DNA from 2 places in the Vallitalea pronyensis genome. Region 2 is predicted to be linked to the other one. Evidence: a T-box and tRNA genes for the amino acid it is inferred to sense, from the RefSeq annotation. Region 2 holds a T-box; the other holds one or more tRNA genes.
What was found. A T-box is a leader RNA that pairs with one kind of tRNA and senses whether it is charged. The one in region 2 lies ahead of HZI73_RS18440 (phenylalanine--tRNA ligase subunit alpha), so its partner is inferred to be a tRNA-Phe.

Region 1: it has a tRNA-Phe gene. The T-box ahead of HZI73_RS18440 (phenylalanine--tRNA ligase subunit alpha) is inferred to sense a tRNA for this amino acid. The anticodon was not compared.

What each region holds. Positions count from the first base shown of each region.
Region 1 is NZ_CP058649.1:380,614-391,169, forward strand. It holds gene HZI73_RS01605 (aminotransferase class I/II-fold pyridoxal phosphate-dependent enzyme) at 1-1,401, opposite strand, end outside; tRNA gene HZI73_RS01610 (tRNA-Lys) at 1,671-1,744, opposite strand; tRNA gene HZI73_RS01615 (tRNA-Phe) at 1,797-1,872, opposite strand; tRNA gene HZI73_RS01620 (tRNA-Met) at 1,878-1,954, opposite strand; tRNA gene HZI73_RS01625 (tRNA-Tyr) at 2,090-2,171, opposite strand; tRNA gene HZI73_RS01630 (tRNA-Thr) at 2,181-2,253, opposite strand; tRNA gene HZI73_RS01635 (tRNA-Val) at 2,316-2,388, opposite strand; tRNA gene HZI73_RS01640 (tRNA-Asp) at 2,427-2,500, opposite strand; rRNA gene HZI73_RS01645 (23S ribosomal RNA) at 2,636-5,540, opposite strand; rRNA gene rrf (5S ribosomal RNA) at 6,175-6,292, opposite strand; rRNA gene HZI73_RS01655 (16S ribosomal RNA) at 6,456-7,984, opposite strand; tRNA gene HZI73_RS01660 (tRNA-Ser) at 8,275-8,365, opposite strand; gene HZI73_RS01665 (ABC transporter permease) at 8,869-9,792, opposite strand; gene HZI73_RS01670 (ABC transporter permease) at 9,792-10,556, opposite strand, start outside.
Region 2 is NZ_CP058649.1:4,396,408-4,406,963, forward strand. It holds gene HZI73_RS18415 (SpoIID/LytB domain-containing protein) at 1-117, opposite strand, end outside; gene HZI73_RS18420 (amino acid ABC transporter ATP-binding protein) at 364-1,086, opposite strand; gene HZI73_RS18425 (amino acid ABC transporter permease) at 1,073-1,789, opposite strand; gene HZI73_RS18430 (basic amino acid ABC transporter substrate-binding protein) at 2,336-3,217, opposite strand; gene pheT (phenylalanine--tRNA ligase subunit beta) at 4,192-6,585, opposite strand; gene HZI73_RS18440 (phenylalanine--tRNA ligase subunit alpha) at 6,686-7,705, opposite strand; T-box leader at 7,835-8,073, opposite strand; gene HZI73_RS18445 (non-ribosomal peptide synthetase) at 8,378-10,556, opposite strand, start outside.

The sequences.
Region 1 (10,556 bases), 2.2 Mb from region 2:
AATGGTTTGGCATGTATTATCAGCCATCCCCATTATGTCTAAGTCCCTATATTGTTCAACAATCCGTATGATACCTTCACTGATACGTTCTCCAGGTACAATAAGGGGAATACCTGGTGGAAAAGGTATGATAAACTCACCAATGACCTTACCAACAGATTCAATGAAAGATACCCGTCGTTTTTGCATTGTGTAGGCATCCCATGGCATGTATACTTGTTGAATATCTTCTATTATATCATAATGTTCATGGGTATTTCTAGTTTTCTTCAACCCTTTATCAATTTCTATTAATGCATGAGCAAAAGCCATTAAAGAGGCTTCATCATCGCATATAGATGTCATAGCAACGATATGATTTTTATCTGCTAACTCCACTTGTATGTTGTATTGCTCTCTTAAAAGATGATTGAGTTCTATACCTGTCTTATTTGCCACTGTACAATCAATAACAAGTTTGGATAGGTCCATATGATGAATATGGTGAACACCTATGACGTCCTGATTCACTAATTGAAGACAGTTAAGCTCTGAAACTAATTTTTCTCGGCATGTTTTTAAGTCCTTAACGTATTTTTCAAATAACACATCCCCTTGACGATCCAGAAGGTCCCTACAGCTGTCTAAACCATTCATCAGCATGTAAGAGGGGCTGCTGCTCTGAAATAAGGCTAAAGCCTCTTGTAAACGTGATAGATTAATCCTATCTGAGCCAACGTGGAGCATGGCACTCTGTGTATACGCAGGTAGTGTTTTATGGGTGCTTTGAACAACAATATCTGCACCGTATGCTAATACTGATGCAGGAAAATCATCATGAAATGAAAAGTGAGCACCATGAGCTTCATCCACCATCAATAGTTTTCCATGCTCATGTACTAGCTTAGCGATTGTTTTCACATCGGAAACCAACCCTTCATAATTAGGACTTGTAATAACCACCATTTTTGCTGATGGATTATCCTTAAGTAATTGTTCCAGTTGTTGAGGGTCTAAACCTGCTGCTAATCCATTCTCTGGTATCATACGAGGATAAATATAGATAGGGGTTAGCCGGCATAATAAAGTCGCATTATAAACCGATTTATGAGCATTTCTAGCCATGATGATCTTATCACCTTGACAACATACAGCCCATATAGCGGATAATATACCGCTTGTACTACCACCCACTAAAAAAAATGTACGTTTCGCACCAAATGTCTTTGCAGCTTTTTCTTGGGCTTCTAATAAAATACCATGAGGATGGTGAAGATTATCTGTGCCTTCTACTTCTGTTACATCAATAGCGGCATCTTCACTTAAGTGGGTACATCGACCTAATTTGTGACCTGGCATATGCATGGGGTAAATGTTTTTTTTATAAAGATACAATTGTTCGTACAACGTTGGTCTATCCATATTTCTCCACTACCTCCATTTCCATAGAGCTTAATAAATCATTATCATAGAAAGACATGGTTTGTTATGCAAACTAACTCAACCTTCATACGGATAAGATTCTGTACCACAAAGAAGATTAAATAACGCATACCATCATCTTTAGCTATTCTTAACGGCTTGTTCTCTTGGATATATCCTTTTACTTAATCTTTACGAGCCTTATTATAGCATATAACCCTATTTATTTTATATATTAAAAAATCGCCTACCCAATAGACGATTAAGAGTGAGTCACCCGGGACTCGAACCCGGGACACCTGGATTAAAAGTCCAGTGCTCTAGCCGACTGAGCTAGTGACCCATGTGTACCACTTAAGCCATAGGCTTAAATGACTACCTTGTATTCTTTTTGATGGTGCCCAGAGGCGGAATCGAACCACCGACACGAGGATTTTCAGTCCTCTGCTCTACCGACTGAGCTATCTGGGCATAATTGGTTGCGGAGAGAGGATTTGAACCTCTGACCTTCGGGTTATGAGCCCGACGAGCTACCAGACTGCTCCACTCCGCGATATTATGAAACGCATGTAAGACATTGTTTGTTACCATAAAGCAACTATCAAACATTATGTTTTGCTTATTCAAAGCCATTAAAAAAGCTTTAATGGTAAGAAATTGTTTTGCTTAAGCAAAGCCAATTCTTAAATGGAGGGAGAAGGATTCGAACCTTCGAAGGCGGTGCCAACAGATTTACAGTCTGCCCCCTTTGGCCACTCGGGAACCCCTCCATGTTACCAAGCCGACGATCGGACTTGAACCGATAACCTGCTGATTACAAGTCAGCTGCTCTGCCAATTGAGCCACGTCGGCATTACGCACGATTGCCGTGCTATATAAAATTCTATCCGTGTAAGGAATAGAATTTGATTTAGTGGGCGCAACAGGGCTCGAACCTGTGACCCCCTGCTTGTAAGGCAGGTGCTCTCCCAGCTGAGCTATGCGCCCTGGGAATGAAATTGTATTGCCATAAGTCTTTCGACCAACGACCCAGAAGGGACTCGAACCCTCGACCTCCGGCGTGACAGGCCGGCGTTCTAACCAACTGAACCACTGGGCCTCAGAATGATCAAACATTCAAAACAACACATTGAAAATACATGCACATCATTATATAATCGTTCATTTATCCATTATTACCAAAACAAGTACTTACTTATAACTTATACATCTTAACCCTTAGCTAAATCATAGCTAGGTCAAGCCCTCGACCTATTAGTATCGGTCAGCTGAACATGTTACCATGCTTACACCTCCGACCTATCAACCTTGTCGTCTTCAAGGGGTCTTACTACCTTACGGTATGGGATATCTTATCTTGAGGGGGGCTTCACGCTTAGATGCCTTCAGCGTTTATCCCTTCCAAACTTGGCTACTCTGCTATGCACTTGGTAATACAACAGATACACCAGCGGTTCGTCCATCCCGGTCCTCTCGTACTAAGGACAGCTCCTCTCAAATATCCTGCGCCCACGACGGATAGGGACCGAACTGTCTCACGACGTTCTGAACCCAGCTCGCGTACCGCTTTAATGGGCGAACAGCCCAACCCTTGGAACCTGCTACAGCTCCAGGATGCGATGAGCCGACATCGAGGTGCCAAACCACTCCGTCGATGTGAACTCTTGGGAGTGATAAGCCTGTTATCCCCGGGGTAGCTTTTATCCGTTGAGCGATGGCAATCCCACTTTCATACCACCGGATCACTAAGTCCTACTTTCGTACCTGCTCCACCCGTCGGTGTCACAGTCAAGCCATCTTATGCCTTTGCACTCTGCGAATGGTTTCCAACCATTCTGAGATGACCTTTGAGCGCCTCCGATACCTTTTCGGAGGCGACCGCCCCAGTCAAACTCCCCACCTGACATTGTCCCCACACCCGTTTAGGGTGCTAGGTTAGAAATCCAGTACTACAAGGGAGGTATCCCAACAGCGACTCCACAAAGACTGGCGTCCTTGCTTCTACGTCTCCCTCCTATCCTGTACATGTAATACCGAATCCCAGTATCAAGCTGGAGTAAAGCTCCACGGGGTCTTTCCGTCCTGTCGCGGGTAACCGGCATCTTCACCGGTACTACAATTTCACCGGGCGCGTTGTCGAGACAGTGCCCAAATCGTTACGCCTTTCGTGCGGGTCGGAACTTACCCGACAAGGAATTTCGCTACCTTAGGACCGTTATAGTTACGGCCGCCGTTTACTGGGGCTTAAATTCAGAGCTTCGCTTACGCTAACCCCTCCTCTTAACCTTCCAGCACCGGGCAGGCGTCAGCCCCTATACTTCACCTTTCGGTTTTGCAGAGACCTGTGTTTTTGCTAAACAGTCGCTTGGGCCTATTCTCTGCGGCCTCTCTAAAGAGGCACTCCTTATCCCTAAGTTACGGAGTCATTTTGCCGAGTTCCTTAACAACGCTTCTCCCGTCGGCCTTAGGATTCTCTCCTCATCTACCTGTGTCGGTTTACGGTACGGGCACATACAAAACAATAGCGGCTTTTCTCGACAGTTTGGATTCAGAAACTTCCCTACTTATATTTCGGTCCTCATCGTACTTCAGAAACGGATGACGGATTTGCCTGTCTTCCTATCCTTTGTACTTGAACGGGTTTTTCCATTCCCCGTTTTTCCTATCCTCCTGTGTCCCCACAGTTCTGTTTGCATGCGGTACAGGAATTTCAACCTGTTGTCCATCGACTACGGCTTTCGCCCTCGCCTTAGGTCCCGACTTACCCAGAGAAGATCAGCTTTACTCTGGAAACCTTAGATATTCGGCCGAGAAGATTCTCACTTCTCTCTCGCTACTCATTCCGGCATTCTCTCTTCTTAACAGTCCACTGCTCCTTACAGTACAGCTTCGTCCCAGTTAAGAATGCTCCTCTACCACTGATATTACTATCAATCCACAGCTTCGGTGTCATGTTTTAGCCCCGGACATTTTCGGCGCAAGATCTCTCGACTAGTGAGCTATTACGCACTCTTTGAATGTATGGCTGCTTCTAAGCCAACATCCTAGTTGTCTTCGAAATCTCACATCCTTTTCCACTTAACATGTACTTTGGGACCTTAGCTGGTGGTCTGGGCTCTTTCCCTTTTGACTACCCAACTTATCTCGCGCAGTCTGACTCCTGATGAGCATCTATATGGCATTCGGAGTTTGATATGTTTTGGTAAGCCTCGCGGCCCCCTAGACAATTCAGTGCTCTACCTCCATTAGACTCCATCAAGGCTAGCCCTAAAGCTATTTCGAGGAGAACCAGCTATCTCCGGGTTCGATTGGAATTTCTCCGCTACCCACAGTTCATCCCCACGTTTTTCAACACGTGTGGGTTCGGACCTCCATTACCTTTTACGGTAACTTCATCCTGACCATGGGTAGGTCACCCGGTTTCGGGTCTACGTACTCTGACTTAACGCCCTATTAAGACTTGGCTTCCCTTCGGCTCCAGACCTTTAGTCTTTAACCTTGCCAGTTATACGTAACTCGCCGGACCGTTCTACAAAAAGTACGCCGTCGCTCTGATTTATATACGAGCTTCGACTGCTTGTAAACAAAGGGTTTCAGGTTCTTTTTCACTCCCCTCCCGGGGTTCTTTTCACCGTTCCTTCACAGTACTATACGCTATCGGTCACTAGGGAGTATTTAGCCTTGGGGGGTGGTCCCCCCAGCTTCACACAGGGTTTCTCGTGTCCCGTGCTACTCTGGATACCGCCTGCTCTCTCGGTCTTTCACCTACTGGACTTTCACCTTCTTTGGTTGGCTTTCCCAAAACCATTCGGTTAAACGTCGAGATACATTCTGCGGTCCTCAACCCCTAAGAACTAAGTTCTTAGGTTTGGGCTCTTCCCTTTTCGCTCGCCGCTACTTAGGGAATCGATTTTTCTTTCTCCTCCTTCGGGTACTTAGATGTTTCAGTTCCCCGAGTTCCCCCTACATGGCTATGTATTCACCATGCAGTAACTGGGCTTTTCCCAGTCAGGTTTCCCCATTCGGATATCTCCGGATCGATGGCTATTTGCGCCTCCCCGAAGCTTTTCGCAGCTTATCACGTCCTTCATCGGCTCCTAGTGCCAAGGCATCCACCCTTTGCTCTTATTAGCTTGACCTCATATGACTTGTTCATCTTCGTGTTTCTTAGTCTTACATTTCTTCGTGGTTCTTGAAGAATTGTAAGGCTTAGATGAACGAATTGAACATGTCATTGCCATTAACAGCTTTTCTCGTAAGATTCTTATAAACAAGGTATAACAACCTTCCAATCAAGCATGCATTGATCGCACTAAGAGCTAAGATTTACAAGTTATTTGTATGCTCCTATTGTTGACAATAGGATACGTAGCTTGTTCTTGGTTACTCTTGGTTCTTTTAAGCATTGCTTTGCGTATGCAAAACAAGTGCTTTCTTTTAAATCATAGGATAATTGATTATCATTTGATGTCAGTATTTAACAATGGATAAATCTTTTGCATACATTTTATGGCATGACAAAAGGTTCTTTCCTTAGAAGTTATCTCCTGAAAGAATGACTTCTTCTTTGTTAAATATCTTTTCAATGTGAAGTTTTCAATGTTCGATAAGCATCGGCTTTGCGTATGCAAAACGATTGCTTTTTTATAACTTTTCTTTGGCTTGATTTAAGCGCTAGGCTATATTATCATAGTCACTTGCCCTATGTCAAGCACTTTTTTAAAGTTTTCTTAGCCTTTTCTTTGTTAAGTAAAGCCTTGAAAACTATTGGCAATCTGGCAGCCACCTACTCTCCCAGGTCGTCTCCAACCAAGTACCATCGGCCGTCTGTGGCTTGACCATCGTGTTCGGTATGAGAACGGGTATGTCCCATAGACGCATCACCACCAGAAATCTCTTCTATTCTTAGAATAAACGGTATATGTTGTTTTTCCCTTGAATACTCAACAGTGAAACAAATGTTATTAACACGTAATAACACCTCGGCTATGCTTTACTTATTCCATGCAATTCTACTTATCGTTTAAAGCCTCGGCTTTAACGATCTTCCTTAGAAAGGAGGTGATCCAGCCGCACCTTCCGATACGGCTACCTTGTTACGACTTCACCCCAGTCATCGGCTTCACCTTCGACAGCTCCATCCATAAAGGTTTGGTCACTGGCTTCGGGCGCTTCCAACTCCCGTGGTGTGACGGGCGGTGTGTACAAGGCCCGGGAACGTATTCACCGCGACATGCTGATTCGCGATTACTAGCGATTCCAACTTCATGTAGTCGAGTTGCAGACTACAATCCGAACTGGGATAGCTTTTTTGGGGTTGGCTCCATGTCACCACTTCGCTTCCCTTTGTCACTACCATTGTAGCACGTGTGTAGCCCAAATCATAAGGGGCATGATGATTTGACGTCATCCCCACCTTCCTCCGAGTTGTCCCCGGCAGTCTCTCTAGAGTCCCCAACTTTACTTGCTGGCTACTAAAGATAAGGGTTGCGCTCGTTGCGGGACTTAACCCAACATCTCACGACACGAGCTGACGACAACCATGCACCACCTGTCTCTTCTGTCCCGAAGGAAAGTTCCGATTAAGGAACGGTCAGAAGGATGTCAAGATTTGGTAAGGTTCTTCGCGTTGCTTCGAATTAAACCACATGCTCCACCGCTTGTGCGGGCCCCCGTCAATTCCTTTGAGTTTCAATCTTGCGATCGTACTCCCCAGGTGGAATGCTTAATGCGTTTGCTGCGGCACCGAGGTTCGACCCCCGACACCTAGCATTCATCGTTTACGGCGTGGACTACCAGGGTATCTAATCCTGTTCGCTCCCCACGCTTTCGTGCCTCAGCGTCAGTTACAGTCCAGAAAGTCGCCTTCGCCACTGGTGTTCCTCCTAATATCTACGCATTTCACCGCTACACTAGGAATTCCACTTTCCTCTCCTGCACTCTAGCAAAGCAGTTTCAAATGCAGTCCCCAGGTTGAGCCTGGGGCTTTCACATCTGACTTACTCCGCCGCCTACGCACCCTTTACACCCAGTAAATCCGGATAACGCTTGCCCCCTACGTATTACCGCGGCTGCTGGCACGTAGTTAGCCGGGGCTTCTTAGTCAGGTACTGTCACTATCTTCCCTGCTGATAGAAGTTTACGATCCGAAAACCTTCTTCCTTCACGCGGCGTCGCTGCATCAGGGTTTCCCCCATTGTGCAATATTCCCCACTGCTGCCTCCCGTAGGAGTTTGGGCCGTGTCTCAGTCCCAATGTGGCCGATCACCCTCTCAGGTCGGCTACTGATCGTCGCCTAGGTGAGCCGTTACCTCACCTACTAGCTAATCAGACGCGGGTCCATCCTATGCCACCGGAGTTTTTACCACTCGATCATGTGATCCTGTGGTCTTATGCGGTATTAGCGCACTTTTCAGTGCGTTATCCCCCTGCATAGGGCAGGTTACCCACGCGTTACTCACCCGTCCGCCGCTGTCCACTTAAGGAATCACCCGAAGGGTCATCCTCAAGTTTCTCGCTCGACTTGCATGTGTTAAGCACGCCGCCAGCGTTCATCCTGAGCCAGGATCAAACTCTCATGTTAAAAAGTTTATTCTGACCAGACTAATCTGGCAATTGTATTTTATAGACTACCGTCTTCTTTGTTTGAGATTGTTAAGTTATACAAAACAATTCTCTGAATTTACAAAGGAATTATTTGGGTAAAGCTTTTATAAGCTTTTGGTTTGTTTCACTGTTCAGTTTTCAAGGTTCTTGTAAAGCTGTTGTACACTGTGTTTCTTAGAGACAACGAAGAATATCTTATCATGTATCCCTGTGTTTGTCAACAACTTTTTTTAACATTTTATCACTTAGTTTTTTAAACAATTAAAATGGCGGAGAAGGAGGGATTTGAACCCTCGCGCCGCGTAAACGACCTATACCCTTAGCAGGGGCACCTCTTCAGCCACTTGAGTACTTCTCCACGCTGAATTATTTAAACTATTAAGTGATGCTCTAATGAGTAGTGCAAGAGTTATTATACTAGAGGTTGTTCTTAATGTCAATAAGTTTTTTGCTATTTTGCGAAAATTTCTAAAGCCTTTAATTATGGGGAAACTTCTCTCTTATTATGGAGTGCTTATTCCTTATTTATTCACCATGAAGCATCTTTATATAGGATAGTATTCTTTAGAAAAGTTACTGTATCTTTTGTGATTCATTCGGGATGACGGATTTTCACCATATCATTCTCTTCTATAATATAGGATTACATAAAAATAGGTACCAACTTCTCATCTTCTTATCATCTATGGTTCATATGTAGAACTTTAACCTCCTAATAAATATGGAAGGAAATTTTTAAATATAGCAAAACTGTCATGAAGCATATTGTCATTATTCTTAACATGTTTTTAAGTAATTCTCCCCTTATAGTATCTTTCCTATCTGCTTATTACTATAAGGGGAGTATCCTCTAGGTATGCATTATTCCTTTAAATAAGGTGTACCATCAGCCGCTGGTGCTACTGATTTACCTACAAAGCCCATGAGTATAACAAGGGTTAATACATAAGGAATCATAGATAATATATCATTGGATACGGCAATATCTTGTCCACCTAAGAAAATAACCATAGCTTGGGCTGCACCAAATATGAGACAAGCACCTAAGGCACCTTGGGGCTTCCATTTCCCAAAGATCATGGCTGCTAAAGCGATAAAACCTTGACCGGATATAAGGGATGGAAAGAAATTAGATGCTACACCTATACTCATAGAAGCTCCACCTAGGCCCGATAAGACCCCAGATAAGATAACAGCTCCATATCTTATACGGTGTACATTAATCCCTAAGGTATCTGCTGCTTTTGGATGTTCACCAACAGCTCTAACACGAAGACCTAGCTTTGTCTTATAGAGCACAAACCACATCACAATAACAATAAGAAACGCTAAATATACCGTTACCTCTTGGGTAAAAATATTTTCCCAAATGGAATGCTCCGGAAATACACCTTTAAAGAGCTTTGGTATTTTTTTATCTAAATTAATGCTTGTTGTCATGGATTTTCCATCAAAAAATTTACGGCATAAGAATAATGCTGCTCCGGGACCTAAAAAGTTAATGGCTATACCCGATACCACTTGCTCTGCACCTAAGGTAACGGATGCAATGGCATGAAGTAATCCTAATACCCCTGCACCTAATCCTGCACATATGAGCGCTAACCACCATATGCCCGAATAATAACCTACGGTAGCACCTATAAAAGCACCAATGGTCATCATACCCTCTAAACCAATATTAACAACACCTGATCGTTCGGATATCACACCACCTAGGGATGTATAGATGAGAGGTGTGGAGTACATCAGCGTTGTACCTAATATAAATCCTAAACTATCCATTATTCAATCACCTCTTTTTTAGTTTTAAAACGACGATATAAATAAATGATTCTTGGAATTGCTATAAAGAATATAATGGTACCAATCATAATATTGATAACCTCTGTTGGCGCTCCTATTGGTGGTGATTGAATTTTTGATCCACCATATTTTAATGTACCAAAGAATAGTCCTGAAAAAATACATGCAATGGGTGAGTTACTGCCTATCAAAGCTACTGCAATACCATCAAATCCATAGCCTTCCGTAGCTGCCAATGTTGTAATACCTTTTGATACACCTAATATCATTAATGCACCTGCCATACCACTGATGCAACCGGAAATACCCATGGACGTGACAATACTCTTCTTTACATTTATACCACCATACTCCGCAGCGAATTTGTTGGAACCAACCGCCCTTAATCGAAAACCTAACGTGGTCTTATTCAATACATACCAAACGATAACGGCTACAATGATAGCAATAATAAAACCGTAATTAAGAGGGGTTTTTAATATATCCCTTATCTGAGGATGATCCATCAGCCATTCTTTTCCAGACTCGGATTTTTTAAAACCTTCCATAAATACAATGCTGGCTGTTTCCCGTATGGGATGTGCTTTATTGGTTCGTGCTAAGAATGCTGGTATATTAATAACCGCATTATGTGCATACAACGCAATCCAGTTTAACATAATGGTGGATATAACTTCATTAATGCCAAACCTAGCTTTCAGATACCCTGCAATGGCGCCCCATACACCACCTGCTAAAGAAGC
Region 2 (10,556 bases):
CAGCAATCCAATTCTTAATGCCTTATTATTCATTTTTTCTGCGTATGAATCGTTAGAACCCACCAGCGTTATGGTCACGATAAGTACGATATTTACCCATAGAAATACTTTCTTCATCTTAATCCCCCTACATATCATCCTAAAACCTTTTCTGTTACACGAAAAAAAGCACCTTACTCTTATTATAAAGTGCCTGTCCCTAAAAATCTACAACAATTTACCCATATAGTAAAAATTATCCATTAATGATAGCTATTGAATAGACAATTTAGGTATCCATTGTCGTATGACGAAGCTGTCTCTTACATTAGGTCAAAGCTAAAAAATATAAGAGACAGCCCATCTTTAATTCTGTATATATACCTACAGTACTTTACTAAAAAACTCCTTCGTCCGTTCATTCTGAGGATTTGTAAAGACATCCATAGGTGTTCCTTCTTCTGCAATTTGTCCATCATCCATAAAAAATAACCGTGTACCAACTTCTCGCGCAAAACCCATTTCATGGGTGACAACCACCATAGTCATGCCTTCCGCTGCCAACTGCTGCATCACTTCTAACACTTCCCCTACCATCTCCGGATCAAGTGCTGATGTGGGTTCATCAAAGAGCATCACATCCGGCTCCATGGCCAAAGCACGTACAATGGCAATACGTTGTTTTTGCCCGCCAGATAGCTGTTTTGGATATGCTTTTGCTTTATCGGCAAGTCCAACACGTGTCAAAAGATCCATGGCTTTCTGATTGGCTTCTGCCTTCTTCATGCCTTTAACCTTAATGGGTGCTAAGGTGATATTCTCTATTACTGTTTTATGTGGAAAAAGATTAAATTGCTGAAATACCATGCCCATTTTCTGACGCTGTACGTTAATATCATTTCTCTTGCTTGTAATATCCACATCTTCAAATATAATCTGACCATCTGTTGGTTCTTCTAATAGATTAAGGCACCGTAAAAAAGTACTTTTACCTGATCCACTTGGACCAATAATGACAATCACTTCACCTTTTTCAATATGAGTATCAATGCCTTTCAAGACATGTAGTTTTCCAAATTTCTTGTGTAAGTTTTTAACGTGTATCACCAGCTCTTAACCTCCTTTCCAGTTTACGCATGAAGAATGTAAACGTGGTTGTTAATAATAAGTAGATGATAGCTGTTGTTATAAGGGGTTGTATGGCTGTTCCTGTTTGCGAAATAATGGTATTTGCCGCTTTCATAATGTCAAAAGAGCCAATGATACCAACGATAGATGTTTCCTTCAATAAGACAATAAATTCACTGACTAATGTCGGCAGGATATTCTTTATTGCCTGGGGAATAATGATATACAGCATGGCTTTGCCATAGGACATCCCTAAGGACCTGGCCGCTTCCATTTGTCCTTTGTCAAGACCTTGTATACCTGCTCTTATAATCTCCGAAACATAGGCGGCACTATTGATACCAAAAGCAATAGCACCTACAGCTACCCTAGGGATATCTGCTTGAGCAAAAATAACCATATGGAAAATAATTAATTGTACATAGACAGGTGTCCCACGGATGATATCCACATATATATTAGTTATCACTTTTAATATTTTGATGTTCGACAGCTTGAGTAATGCAATAAATATACCTAATACAATACCAATAATGGCTGCAAATAATGTGACTTGCAACGCAAAGCTTATTCCCTTTATCCAATAATGGTACCGGTAATATGACCCTGCACCATCTTCTGGTCCAAAAACGAGATTAATAAAATTCATGAAACCAGAGTTTCCTAACAATATCCAATTCACCTTAACTCACCTTCTTATCTCTTTTTTCGATTCTTAGACGACCATGTGTATTTATTGAGTGTCGTACAGTACTATAAGTCAACCTAGCTTATAGAAGAATCCTTTGTATCTCTTATATATAATTCACACACCTCTTAAGGTACGCTTTTATTCACTATCTACTATCCATCCATTCTAACCTTGTACCACCCTTATCAAGAACTTTACTAGTCAAGAACAAACCGACTAAGTCGCATCTTGCGAAGCAAGTTGTTGCGTTAGGAAAGTTTCCTTGACGCATATGAAAACGTTTCTATTTCATATGCTAAATTCAGAGGACTTTCCTATAAGAATAAAAAAGTGTGCCAAAGACACACATTTTTTAAGGAGCTAGGAAAGCAAACCTTTACAGGCGCTTTCCTATTGTTAGTACATTGACTAACGTAGTTTCCATGGTGTGTTACCACCACGAAGTAAGGTTGAAAGGATATTGTTGTCAAGAGATTTTACTCTCCTGATCTATATAGAGAACTTACAGCGCATGTCCATAAGCTCAATATACCAAGTTTATTCAGCTTCTTGCTCACCAAAGTATTTCTCATAAAGTGCATCGTACTCGCCACTTTCTTGCAGCTCTTGGATCACTTGATTAATCGTATCCAATAATGCGTCATCTTCTTTATTGACAGCAATGGCATAGGCTTCTTTGGTTAATTCTTCTTCTAGAATCATCACTTTATCATTCTTACTGACAAATTTCTCAGCTGGTTTTTGATCAATAACCACTGCATCCAACTTACCATTAGCTAAATCCATAACCGCTGCAAATCCAGCATCATAAGATTCAACCGTGGCGTCAGCAATCTCTTTTGCTTCCATTTCACCTGTTGTTCCCAGTTGAACACCTATCTTTTTACCTTCTAAATCTGCTTTACCCTTAACGGCATCACTATCTTTCTTAACAATAATGACTTGTGACGCTTCAAAATAATCTTGTGAAAAATTAACGGACTTTGCTCGCTCTTCTGTATTGGTCATACCTGCAGCAATAAAATCAATCTTTTTCGTTTGCAGTGCTGCAATAAGACCCGAAAATTGCATGTTCTCTATTTTAAGCTCTAGTCCTAACTTCTCAGCTATTTTTTTAGCTATATCCACATCAAATCCAGTAACTTCCCCACCAGCTATGTATTCAAAAGGAGGAAACTCTGCATTCGTACCCATCACGATAAATTGCTTGTCTTCATCTACAGGTTTATCTGCATCTTCTTTATCGTCTTCCTCACTATCCACTGTACCATCTTCCGAATCTTTTGTTGAATCCCCATCAGCTGCCGCATCTACTTCTTGGTTTTCATTTATGTCCTTAGAAGCCTCCTTGGCTTGACCACAACCAATTAGCCCCATGGTTATCACCATCATTAAAAATAAACACATTAATTTCTTCATCTTACATACATCCTTTCCCTAATTCCATGTTGTTTTTATATTTATACACAACATTGTATATTTACTAATGAACAAGCATAATTATACATTATAATGAATAAAAATGCAAGCACTAATTATTTTTTTCTAAGTTTTTTACTCTCACTTACTAAATCCACCTATAACCTAGTAGCTAGGGGATGCATACCATAACGTCGTGATTTTTAAAAGAGTCTTAGAAAAACTTGGTGAGTGAAAGAGGTATTTCCGTTAAAAAGCTTACTTGTCTGACTGTAAGGAGTTAGTAAGCTTTAGGAAATACCTCTGAAACAAACCTTAGTTTTTCTTAGGCTCTTTTAATCTGAACGACGTTATGGTATGCATCCCCTAGCTACGGTCGTCTTGTACTCCACACAAAATAGCATTTCCCCCATCCCAATAGCTTCATATGTGAATGATATTACATGAGCAATGGCTGTGAAAGAATCATAAAAAAGTATCGTAATATACACATACAAGACATCCGTAGCTAGATGGATAACGTCAATCCGTTCAGGTTAAATAATGGAAGAAATGCTAAACTCACTCCAAGTTAAATGCCTAAAACTTAAAACTCGCTAACGCTCTAACAATTAAGTTTCTTTACGGCATTCAACTTTCCATTCGCTAAGTATTTCTAACCATTATTTAAACATCACGGATTGACGTTATCCATCTAGCTACTAGGTAAGTGAGGGGCTAGGGGTATAAATATATGGTATAAACTTATTATTAATATGTCTAAATTAGTCAGCACTTATGGCATGAGGTTCTAGTTGAAAATAAACTCACTGGTTAATGAGGTTATGTATAAAACAGATTTGCAAAAAGCTTTATCTAAGAATAAACTTCGAATTATTAGAGATCAAACATTATAAATTATAAGCTATATACAAGCAAAGGGTTAAGCTATAGCTTAACCCTTTGCATACATTATTTGTATTAATCATCGTATGTTACTGCCTTAATTTTACATCCAACATGGTCTCAAGACCATTTAATATCTTGTGCATGGTTTTACTGATTTCTTTTTCCTTTAACGTACGATCCGAAGCTCTAAACGTTAAGGCAAAGGCTAAGGACTTATAACCTTCCTCTATCTGTCCACCTGTATACACATCAAACAACTTGATGCTTTCTAATGTCTTACCTCCACGTTGCTTAATAATGGCTTCAATTTGACCAACTAACACGTCATCTTTAGCAATTAAAGCAATATCACGGTTGATAGCAGGGTATTTTGCAAGTGCAGTGTATGAACGTTCAAGTCTGGACTTTTTCACAAGTATAGGCATATCAATGACAGCAACATATACACGAGTGTCCATATCGTAATTATCCGTTACATCAGGATGAACTTCTCCTATTAAACCTAAGTTCTTTGTATTAAGGGTAATCTTAGCTTGACGACCTGGATGTAGATAAGGTACTTCTGTCTGTGGTTCATAACTAAAACCATCTGTGATACCCACACGCTCTAAAAGCGTTTCAATCACACCTTTTACATCATAGAAGTCGACTCCCCCATACATACCAATGGTTAATTGTAAACGTTCATCTGGAAGTTCTGTCAGTGTATCATCTTGTGGTAAATACACATAAGCTAATTCATAGAGATAAGCACTTTCGTTACGACGATTGTAGTTGGTGGATAACGCTGTAAGCATACCATTCATGGTTGTGGTACGCATCATGCTAAAATCTTCTCCCAATGGATTAGAAATCTTCACTGCATGACGTAATGGATGCTCTTCATCTAATTTTAACTTATCAAACACCTTTGGACTTTCAAAAGAATAGGTCATGGCTTCATGAATACCACAATTCTCCATGACGTTTCTTGTGATGTCTTCAATCTTTTGCTTATAGTTTTTCTTACCTACTGTTGGTGTTCCAGTCGAAAGGGTAGCAGGTATATTGTTATAACCATAAAAACGAGCAACTTCTTCCGCTAGATCCGCTTCCCTTTCAATATCGGGTCTAAAGGTAGGTACAGTGACCTTTCTAGCCTCACGGTCAACAACTAATTCTATTTTTTCAAATATGTCTACCATGGTACTTTCATTAATATCCGTTCCAAGTAAACGGTTAATATTCTCTGGATTATAGGCTACTTCAATTGATTCTCTTTTGTGAGGATACACATCTACTATACCAGATACCACATCACCAACACCTAACATATTGATAAGCCTACAAGCTCTATTCATGGCATCTTCTATATTATTAGGGTCTAAGTATTTTTCAAATTTAGTGGATGCATCCGATCGTAAACCTAACTTTCTAGATGTGAAACGGATATTTGTACCATCAAAATTAGCTGCTTCTAATAGCAGTGTTGTTGTTTCTTCTGTGACTTTTGTATGTTCACCACCCATGATACCTGCAATACCTACTGGGTTCTTTTCATCTGCTATCACAAGCATGGAGGCATCAAGTTCATGTTCTTCTCCATCAAGGGTCATGGCCTTCTCACCATCCACTGCACGTCTAACGATGATTTTGCCGCCTACTAGTTTGGATAAATCATAGGCATGCATGGGTTGACCAAGTTCTAACATAACAAAATTAGTAATGTCCACAATGTTATTAATGGGTTTTACACCACATGATAAAAGTTTTTTCTTCATCCAGCTTGGTGAAGGACCAATTTTCACATTTTGCACAATACGACCTGCAAAACGTGCACATAGGTCATCATCCTGAATGGAAATATCAATATGGTCTGCTGCATTGCCAGCAATTTCGTCCACCTTCGTTTCTGGATAATGAAATGGTAGATCAAACGTAGCTGCTGCTTCTCGTGCTATACCCACAATACTGAAACAATCTGGACGGTTCGATGTGATTTCATATTCTACCACAACATCATCTAGTCCAAAAAGAGGCTTAACATCCATACCAAGCTCATGAGGTTCATTAAAAATATAGATACCATCCTCTGGGGCCTCTGGAAAATCCTCTGATGATAACCCCAATTCTTCTATGGAACACATCATACCATTGGATTCAATGCCTCTAAGTTTGCCTTTTTTTATCTTGATACCACCAGGTAAGTTAGAACCACATAGCGCAATAGGTACATAGTCTTCCTGATTAATATTATTAGCACCTGTCACAATCTGAATAGGCGCTTCCTGTCCAACATCCACTTGTGTGACCACAAGCTTATCTGCATCAGGATGCCTCTCTATCTTTAATATTTTACCAACGACAATACCACTGATCTCCTGACCTAATTCTTCATAACGTTCTACTTTGGAGCCTGACATGGTCATACTGTCTGTAAATGTTTTCATATCACAATCTATATTCACGTAGTCTTTCAACCACTGCATAGGTACATTCATGCTTTACACCTTCCTTATCATTATAATGAATGTTACAATTACTCTCTTTCACTATGTTGGAGCTAATGATGAGCTCCACATTCTAATCCATCATACTTCGCTAAAATTGAGATAAAAACCTTACGTCATTTTCATAAAAGAGACGGATGTCATTCACACTGTATCTAAACATGGCAATTCTGTCAATTCCCATACCAAAAGCAAAACCACTGTACTCATTGGGATCAATGCCAGACATCTCTAAAACTCTTGGATGTACCATGCCGCAACCTAGTATCTCTACCCAACCTTCACCCTTGCATATTCGGCATCCTTCACCACCACAATTAAAACAGGATATATCCATTTCAGCACTAGGTTCTGTGAATTGGAAATGATGGGGTCTGAACCTGACCTTCACATCTTCACCGTATAACTCCGTTGCAAAGACAGCTAAAGCACCTTTTAGGTCAGCCATGGTAATGTTCTTATCAATGACTAATCCTTCTATTTGATTAAACACTGGTGAGTGGGTCGCATCTACTTCGTCAGAACGATACACGCGACCGGGAGCAATAATTTTAATGGGTGGTTTTTGATTCTCCATGGTGTGCACTTGCACGGAAGATGTTGCCGTTCTAAGGACAATATCTTTCGTAATATAGAAGGTATCTTGTTCATCTTTTGCAGGATGATTATCTGGAATGTTTAAGGCCTCAAAATTATAATAATCTGTTTCAACTTCAGGTCCGCCAACAATCTGATACCCCATACCAATAAAGATATCTTTTATATCATCAAGGACAATGTTCATTGGATGACGATGACCAAGAGTTTTTTTCTTAGCAGGCATGGTTACATCAATAACCTCTTCTGCTAATTGTTTCGCTCTTACTTTCTTTGCTAATTCACCTTTTGCTGCTTCTAACTTGTCTTCAATCATGCCACGTACTTCATTAGCTAATTGTCCTATAATAGGTCTTTCTTCATTAGACAAATCTTTCATACCTCTTAATACACTGGTTAGTTCACCTTTTTTACCCAAGTAATTAACACGAATGTCATTAAGAATTTTTAGATCAGACACGTCTTGAATTCTTTTTAAAGCTTCTTCTTTTATAGCTTGTAGTTTATCTTTCATGCTATGACTCCTTTCAAACCTTTTTTACGTACAATGATTATCACATCTATATAAGATGAATAAAGTATTCATTCACTGTCACAAGGTTGTATTGTGACCATATAAAAACAACAAAAAAACTCCATCCCTGTAAGGGACCGAGTATCGTCGGCGGTACCACCCTCATTCCATAACATCTAAGATATCCCTGTCATGGCTCTTGGAAGCTTAACGTGCTTAACGTTATTTCTTACTGGCTTATTACCTCATTCAGAAATACAGCTTAGGTGGGAAATTGGGCAATTATCTGAACTTAAAAGTGCTTGCAGCCTATGACACTTTCTCTCTATAAGAAAATAATTACTTACTGACACCGTCATTGCTTTTATTAATCACTATACAATTGATTATATTCTATCATATTCACTCCATGTGTCAAGGGTTAATTTAAAAGTTATAGTGATTAGCACTTGATGACCTGAAGAAAAATATAAACGAACTTAGACAATTTTATTAACCCTTCTGATACCGCATTTGGTTATTCGTATACGATTAAGATACGAATGATAGGTACAAAGTTTAAGTCCATAGGTAAAACCGAGTAACATTTCCCTTTATCGTAGGAATCTTACTCGGTTTTTTGAATACCTTATTATTTTTCTTTAGAGGGGATATGACTGCCATCTCATAAGCTTACAATCTCTTTATTTCCTCTAATATCGCTCTTATGAGCTTACCATTGTGTTTTACATATGTCGAATCAGAAAGCATATGTTCATGGTTTCCTATGCCTTCAACGACTTTAACAACACCTGTTGTTACCTTTTCCCAGTATCTTTCAGGATCTTCTACGATACTTTCATTTGATTTTAGCATATAGATATTGGCATGTATTGTTCCTTCATTGGTCATGGTTTGAAAATATGCCATGTATTTTTGTGTTTGATCCATTGCCTTTGATACAAAGAAATCCATGGTGGCAGCTGCTTCTTCATGCCCTTCATCACCTTGTATGAAATGTAAGAAGGCTTGTTCTAATTCTTCCTTCTTAAAAGCTGTTATTTCTTCCTTTGCATCAACCTGATGCCTTCTATAGGCATCTATCATAAGTATGTCTGAAACCTTTTTATGCCTCTTTTCTAGTTCCTTTGCTACTTCAAAGGCCACATTTCCCCCTGCTGAATAGCCCATTAGGACATAGGGTTCTTCGTCAGATATGCTCATGATGAAGTCCGCGTATTGCTTAATCTTGTCTTCATCCTCAATATAGTCAAAGCTATATAATGAATGGGAATCCATATATTTTGCAAGATGTTTAAAGGCAATAGCGCTTCCAATAATAGGTGGAAATGCAAATATGGTTTTATTTCGTTTCTCATTTAATAAAATACAGTTATTGTCATTTTTTAAGATAGCGTCTCGCTCTAAATGCGTTATGAGCTTACCAATCGCCTTGATTGTGGGAGTTTTAAATATCTCCATGAGTGGTATGTCTACCTTAAAGTGTCGATAGATGCTTGAAATAATCGCTCCTGCCTTTAGCGAGTGTCCCCCAAGTTCAAAGAAGTTATCGTTTATGCCTACTTTATCTACCTTAAGGACTTCCTCCCATAGCTTTACAAGTCTTGCTTCGACTTCATTGGTGGGCTCAGTATACGCAGCTCCTGTGTGTATACTACCATCTGCTTCTGGCAGGGCTTTTCTGTCTATCTTACCATTTGGAGTAAGGGGCATGGTGTCGAGCTCCACATAACATGACGGTATCATATAATCCAGCAGTTCCTTGGAGAGGTACTCTCTTAGTTCCTGTGCCTTCACTTCATTTTTCACGACGATATAGCCGCACAGGTACTTATTACTGCTCTCATCTTCTTTTGCCACTACCACAGCTTCTTTTATTTCTTCGTGTTTCAAAAGCTGAGCTTCTATCTCCCCTAGCTCTATTCTATATCCCCTTATTTTTACCTGTTCATCCACTCTTCCTAGGAATTCTATGTTGCCATTAGGCAGCCATCTTGCCAGATCTCCTGTCTTATACATTCTTTCTCCTGGTATGAATGGATTGTTTACAAACTTCTCCTTTGTTAGCTCTGGTCTGTTTAGGTATCCCCTTGCTACACCTTCTCCACTGATACACAGTTCTCCTGGCACGCCTATTGGCAGCGCTTTATGCTCTTTATTTAATATGTATACTTTTGTATTGCCTATGGGTTGACCAATGCTTAATTGGGATAATTCCTTATCCACATCACTATCCTTTACCAGTAATTGAATGGCTGTAACAGTGGTTTCCGTTGGTCCATACGCATTATAAAAGTCAACGGTTTTATACCATTTTTTTGCTAAATCTATGGAACATATATCGCCACCTGAAACTACCCGTTTTAAGCTATAGCTTTTATGGCTTATGATCTTATCCAAAAAGACCGGCACAGAATCTATATGGGTTACTTTGTGATCGGCTATATATGCCTCAAATTTATGGGGATCTAAAATCCTTTCCTTATCAATTAATACTAACGATGCGCCACTAAACAACGTCATAAATGTTTGCTCTACGGAAGGATCCGAACAGATAGATGAGAATTGTAATATGTTATCCTGTTCATCTATCTTGAATGCTTCCTTTTGAGAAGTCGTAAGGTTGATAACGCTTCTATGCTCTATCATGACGCCTTTAGGCTTTCCAGTTGAGCCTGATGTATAGATGATATAGGCTAAGCTTTTTGAGTGATTTACCTTGACTACGTTTGACGCTGCTCCCCTATATAAGTTTTTATCATAGACATCTATCCTATGGCAGCCTGCCTCAATCCCTTTTGCAATATCTCTTCCTGTCAGAAGTAGTTTTACACCACTGTCTTTTATCATG